2 regions of the Paenibacillus sp. FSL M7-1455 genome follow, and region 1 is predicted to be linked to the other one. Evidence: riboswitches for the same ligand, from Rfam matches in the RefSeq annotation. Region 1 holds a riboswitch; the other holds the start of a gene.
The links. A riboswitch is a leader RNA that binds a small molecule or an ion and turns the genes downstream of it on or off. The one in region 1 is predicted to bind S-adenosylmethionine.

Region 1 (3,409 bases):
CGGCAAAAGCGATCAGCCGGATGTGGCGGAGAACCGGCTCCACGTAGCGTGCATCCTTGACCTTGAAGGAGAAAATGCCCGTGTTCCCGCTGGATTGTTTCTTTTGTATGTCGTGTCCCGGATGCTCGGGGAACGCCGGATGGAACACTTCGGCCACGGCCGGATGCGTCTTCAGAAACTCGGCAACGGCGATCGCGTTGCTCTCATGCCGCTCCATCCGGAGCGCCAGCGTCTTCATGCCCCTCATCAACTGGTACGAATCGCTTGCTCCAAGCACCGCTCCGATCGAGTTGTGCAGGAAAAACATTTCTTCCGACAGCTCTTTTCCTTTCGTGATGATCAGGCCGGCGAGCACGTCGTTATGTCCGCCCAAATATTTGGTCGCGCTGTGAATGACGATGTCTGCGCCAAGTTCGATCGGGCGCTGGAAAAACGGCGTCAGCAGCGTATTGTCCACGATGGTCAGCAGTTCATGGCGTTTCGCCCAAGCAGCCACCTTCTCGATGTCCGTAATCATCATCAGCGGATTGGTCGGCGTTTCGATGAAAACCGCCTTCGTTTCCGGACGTCTCGATTTTTCGAGCTCATCCAGATCATTCGTGTCGATGTACGACGCGCTGACGCCGAACTTCGAAAGGATCCGCTCCAGCAGCCGGTACGTTCCGCCGTACAAATCAAGCGATACGATCAAATGGTCGCCCTGCTTGAACAAGGAAAAGATCGTTTGAAGGGCAGCCATGCCCGAGCTGCACGCAAATGCGGCATCGCCGGACTCCAATTCGGCGGCAGCTTCTTCAAGAACTTTGCGCGTCGGGCTTTTGGTACGAGCGTAATCGAATCCCGTGCTTTGGCCGAGCTTCGGATGGCGAAACGCCGTGGCCTGGTAAATCGGAAAGTTTACGGCTCCCGTGACCGGATCCTCCTGCGAACCGATTTGCGCCAATCGGCTTTCGATGTTTAGTGCTTTTCTTTTCTCCATGTCGGTTTCCCCCATAATCTCCTTAAGTATGCAGCCTAGATCTGCGGCCAAACTTCGGCGACTTCGCCGATGTCGTAGGGCGTTTCTTGATATACATAGTAATTCAGCCAATTAGAGAATAATAAGTTTGCATGGGCGCGCCAGATCGCCGGCGGGGTTTGGCTCGGGTCGTCATTCGGGTAATAATGCTTCGGAATGTCCATCTCCATGCCCTTGGCGATATCCCGTTCGTACTCCCACTTCAAGGAATAGGCGTCGTATTCGGAATGTCCCGTGACGAAAATCTGTCTGCCGTCTTTCGTTGCCACCAAATAGATGCCCGCTTCCTCGGATTCGGACAAAATCTCCAATTCGTCGATGCCTTCGATGTCTTCGCGGCGGACCTCCGTATGGCGGGAATGCGGTACATAAAACACCTCGTCGAAACCGCGAAGAAGCTTTACGTTTTGCCGGTTGACCGTATGCGGGAACACGCCGAAGCATTTTTTGGCCAAATCCCACTTCGGCACCCCGAAATGATGATACAGGCCGGCCTGCGAGGCCCAACAGATATGCAGCGTCGAGGTGACGTTCGTTTTGGACCAATCCATGATTTCCTCGAGCTCATCCCAATAGAACACGTCTTCGAAATCCAAACGTTCCACCGGCGCGCCGGTAATGATCATGCCGTCGAAACGGCGGTGGCGCACTTCGTCGAACGTCTTGTAAAATGCCTCCAAGTGTTCCACGGACGTATTTTTCGACGTGTGCGACTGCGGGTGCAGCAGCGTAATTTCCACCTGCAGCGGGGAGTTGCCCAGCAGGCGGAGCAGCTGCGTTTCCGTCGTCTCTTTGGTCGGCATGATGTTCAGGATGGCGATGCGAAGCGGCCGAATGTCCTGATGGTACGCTCTGCTCTCATCCATGACGAAAATATTTTCTCCGTTTAGAATTTCTTTGGCCGGCAGGGCATCCGGAATTTTAATCGGCATGATTCAACACTCCTTTTTGAAGGTGGCGAAAATCATACGGGGGAGCAAGGTGCATATAAAACAAAAATGACCTTCCTGCATAGAGAAAGGTCATGTTCGTTATATTTTACGCCTCTCTCATCTGTCAGAAACCGCTGCGCAAAGCAGCTTCACGTTCCTGCAAGAATTAGCACCGTGCGCATTCGCGCCGGTTGCCGGGTTTCATTGGGCTAGTCCCTCCACCTGCTCTTGATAAGATTTCGCTGTATTCAGTTTTATGATCTTGTTCTTGTTCTTGTTCCTTACTTTAAATCATAATCCCATCCTTCGTCAAGAAGCTTTCGGGCAAATGCCGCAAGAGGAGCCCACACGTTTTTCCAGCCTTTGTCATACGCTGTAACAGGACGGCGCCAGGCGCGATTTTTTTCTTGAAAGGTCCATGGCCCGGCGTTATACTAGACAAGTGTTTGAACCTAAAACAAGAGGTGACATGAGATGGAAGGCGACCCGAGCCCGAAGCTGAATGCAAATGAACACAACCGCATAGAACTGAAATCGGCTTGCCGGCGCAGGGAAGTTTTCGCTTTTGTCTACCGCGGATTCCTCTTTTAATTCCCCGAAAAAAAACGACCGGCAACGCTGATTTCTTTCCTATGCCCTAAACAAGCGTTTCCTGGACATGCGCCGCATGTCGGGATGAAGGAGTGAAATCAGATGAAAATCCGGTTGGTAAACGAGGGCGTTTTCAGCCCGATCGATGACATCCAAACCACGCTGACTGCCCCGCCTGCAGGATTCTATTGGATCGATGCGGACGTGGAAGATCTGGCGCTTTTGCAGCCTTTATTTTCCCTTCACGATCTGGCGGTGGAAGACTGCTTGAGCGAAGAGGAACAACGCCCCAAACTCGAAATTTACGAAAACCATTATTTTATCGTCGTGAATTCCATCCGTTTCGATGACGAGGAAATTTTCCTGCGTGCGCTGAACGTCTTTTTGGGCCGCCATTTTATTATCACGGTGACCAAACAAAAAATTCACGAGCTGCGTTCCCTGAAGCCGATTTTATGGGAGCAGGAAGTCAGCACCCCGGACCGCTTTTTGTATTTGCTGATCGACCTTGTCGTTGACAACTACTTCACCGTAGGCGACCGGATCGAAGCCAAAATCGAAAAGCTGGAAGAAGATATCCTGATGCACACGAAAAAATCGCACCTGAACGAAATCATCGGTTTGCGAAGCGAAATCCTGTGGCTGAAAAAGGTGCTGGGACCGCAAAAAGAACTGATCAATACGCTCAATAAACGGGATCTTCGGTTGATCGACGATCAGCTGCAAAAATATTTTAGCGATATTTATGAAAATGCCGTCAAAATTTCTGAAACCTTCGATACGTTCCGCGATCTGATGGGCAACCTTCGCGAAGCCTACCAGTCCAGCATCGCCAACCGCGCGAATGAAATCATGCGCGTGTTTACCG
Region 2 (3,409 bases), 3.3 Mb from region 1:
AGCAAACGGATTCTCCCGAGGATCAACCGGCCGTTTCGCCCGGCTTCCGTACTTTTGTATGGTCGATTACGATCTATTCGTACCTAGTGGTCTACGTCGGGGCTTACGTCAGCCATACAAGCTCGGCCGGGGGTTGTTCCGGCTGGCCGCTGTGCAACGGGCAATTCATTCCGACGCTCACGGGAAGCGTGGCCATCGCGTTTGTTCACCGGTTAGCGGCATTGCTGCTGTTGATCGCCGTCGTGGTCATGGCTGTTTGCGCGTTTAAGCTGCACCGGAACAGCAGGGAGATTCGAACGCTCGGAGGCGCCGCCGCCGTATTGTGCCTTCTGCAGGTGTTCAGCGGCGCGGGCATCGTGTACACGCTGGGCAACCCCGAGGTTTACATTTTTGCGGCGCTGCTTCATAACCTGCTCATTTCCTCGTTGTTCGGCGTCCTGTGTTATTTGAGCGTACGGGTATGGCAGCTCGGCAAAGAGCCCGTCGAACAACTGAAGCCTGCATCAAATGTGTAAGTGCAAGGCATCATAAACATTTGCCTACAGCAAAGTCCGCGAGTTTCGTCTTCGAGGGCTTTGTTTGGTCTTATCAAGAATGTACGTTATCCGAAACTATACGCCGGGAGAGAAGCCCATGCTGCGAACACTGCTTGGAGAAATGCCGCGCCAGAACAAGGGACGGATTGGGGAAGCCATGGATGCGATGCACCGCACCATCGGGCTGCTTCAAAAGGAAATGGACAAAAACGACGACCCGAGCCATGATTTCCGGAAGCTGGACATATGGACGCGGGGGCTGGTTTCCTCATTGGACGAGCTGGAACAAAGCTTGTTTGCCGCCGCCTTTTTCCGCAAATCGGTCAAGGCCGGATACGTCGACGACATGAACGTTCAAGAGCAGACCGAATATGCAAGATACGCCTATTTTTATAAAAACGGCTTTATCCGCGTCTTTTCGGTTTTGGATAAGCTCGGCACGGTGCTGAATGAACTTTTTGACTTGAATACGGCCAAAGTGAAGGAGCATTACTCGTATTTCACCGTCCTCCGCAGGCTCCGGGAACTGGAGCGCAGTCCTGAACTGGAGGGCGAACTGAATTCCGTCAAAAACGAATACCGCGACGCGCTGAACGTGCTGCGCAAACGGAGGAACGCGGAGATTCATTACATGAACGCGGAGATGCAGGACGACCTGTGGCAGCGGCATCAGGGCCTGCATGCCAAAGTGGAGCTGGAGGACCTGGATCAGCATTTGGAGGATCTGCGGCAGGGGCTTGACATGGTCTGCAAATCGTTGATCGCGGTATACCGGTATGCAGGGAGACTGTGGTCCTAAAATCCAACAAATTTCCTTTTGACAAGAAGCGGAAAAGTGATTATACTGAATCACGTGAAAAAATAATATTGTTTGCATACATTTTTTTCTTATCGAGAGAGGCGGAGGGACAGGCCCGATGAAGCCCGGCAACCGATTCGAGAAGCGGCCCCGCGAGGCCAAAGTCCCGAATGACATGGTGCTAATTCCTACAACTGCAGGCATGCGCTGCAGATTGGCAGATGAGAAGAGGAAGCGACTTCGAATAGAAGAGCCCTTTTTGATTCCGTCAAGAGGGCTTTTTATTTTGTCTACTTATGTCGAAGAGCGGCATTTCATTGATAGATAGGACGCAAGGCTTAAGCTTTAAGAAAGCAAGGAAGGAGAGCTTCGGATTGATTGAATTGAAACAAGTAACCAAAAGATACGGCAAAGGCACGAAGACGACGGAAGCTCTATCCGGCCTTAACCTTTCCATTAAAAAAGGAGAGATCTTCGGGGTCATCGGACATTCCGGCGCCGGCAAAAGCACGCTGATCCGCTGCATGAACCTGTTGGAGCGGCCGACGTCCGGCGAGGTATGGGTCGATGGCGTGGATTTGACCAAGCTCGGCAAGCAGCAGCTGCAGACCAAGCGCAGGGAAATCGGCATGATTTTTCAACATTTCAATCTGCTGAGCTCGGCGACCGTCTACGACAACATCGCGTTTCCGCTGCGGCTCGCCCATGTGGATAAAGCCAAAATGGCGAACAAAGTGAACGAACTCCTTCAGCTTGTCGGGCTGGAGGATCACCGCGACAAATATCCGGCGCAGCTGTCCGGCGGCCAGAAGCAAAGGGTCGGCATTGCCCGCGCGCTGGCCAGCGACCCGCAGGTGCTGCTGTGCGACGAAGCCACATCGGCTTTGGATCCGCAGACGACCGATTCCATACTCAAGCTGCTGCTTGACATCAACCAAAAATTCAACCTGACCATCGTTCTCATCACGCATGAGATGCATGTCATCCAAAGCATTTGCGACCGCGTCGCCGTCATTCATCAAGGCGGCATCGTGGAGGAGGGGGCCGTGGCCGAAGTGTTCCTGAAGCCGCAGCATCCGGTGACCCGCGAGTTTATCCTCGGCGAGGTGGGAGAATCCGCCCAGCTTGCGCTGCAGGCGCCGCATGACGGTTCGTCCAAGCTATGCAAGCTGACGTTCCTGGGGGAAAAAACGTACGACTCGATTTTATCCCGGACGGCAAGGGAAACCGGCGTCGATTTCGCGATTTTGCAGGGGACGATTTCGAAGATCAAGGACATCCCTTACGGCCAGCTGATCGTTCGGCTGGAAGGCGAGTCCGGGCCGATCGAGGAAACGATCCGGAAGGTTCGGGACGAAGGTTTGGACGTGGAGGTGTATGACTGATGTTCGGTATTGATTTTTCGCTGCTGGATTGGAACGAAATCGGCGTAGCCAGCGCGGATACGTTGAAAATGCTCGTTTCCTCCGCGGTGTTTACGTTTATTCTCGGCCTGCCGCTTGGCGTGCTGCTGTACCAGACGTCGCGATCGAACACCGGCTGGGTGCGGATCGTCTACAACGTGCTGTCGGTCATCGTCAACATTTTGCGTTCCGTGCCGTTTATCATCCTGATCGTTGCTTTGATCCCGTTTACGACATGGATCGTGGGCGTATCCTATGGAGTGCTCGGGACGATTCCGCCGCTGGTGATCGCGGCCGCGCCGTTTTTTGCCAGACTGGTGGAGACCTCGCTGCGCGAGGTGGACCGGGGCGTGCTGGAAGCCGCGCAGTCGATGGGCGCTTCCACGTGGCAGATCATCATGAAGGTGCTGCTGCCGGAAGCCGGACCGGGCCTGCTTGCAGGCATTACGATCACGGTCGTCACGCTGGTATCCTATACGGCCATGTCCGGCATGGTCGGCGGCGGCGGGCTTGGAGACCTTGCGATCCGTTACGGTTATTACCGGTATCAGAAGGAAGTCATGATCATTTCCGTGCTGTTTATGATCGTTTTGGTGCAGGTGCTGCAGATGGCCGGTGACCGGCTCGTCAAGCATTTTACGCGCAAATGATAGAAGGGTAATTCCATCCGA

Region 2: another riboswitch for S-adenosylmethionine. It lies ahead of NYE48_RS21415 (methionine ABC transporter ATP-binding protein); the one in region 1 lies ahead of metA (homoserine O-acetyltransferase MetA).

The regions. Positions count from the first base shown of each region.
Region 1 is NZ_JBBORO010000001.1:1,342,171-1,345,579, reverse strand. It holds gene NYE48_RS06310 (aminotransferase class I/II-fold pyridoxal phosphate-dependent enzyme) at 1-979, opposite strand, end outside; gene metA (homoserine O-acetyltransferase MetA) at 1,015-1,950, opposite strand; SAM riboswitch class I at 2,065-2,188, opposite strand; gene corA (magnesium/cobalt transporter CorA) at 2,644-3,409, shown strand, end outside.
Region 2 is NZ_JBBORO010000001.1:4,638,344-4,641,752, reverse strand. It holds gene NYE48_RS21425 (COX15/CtaA family protein) at 1-515, shown strand, start outside; gene NYE48_RS21420 (Cthe_2314 family HEPN domain-containing protein) at 634-1,335, shown strand; SAM riboswitch class I at 1,422-1,563, shown strand; gene NYE48_RS21415 (methionine ABC transporter ATP-binding protein) at 1,710-2,720, shown strand; gene NYE48_RS21410 (methionine ABC transporter permease) at 2,720-3,388, shown strand.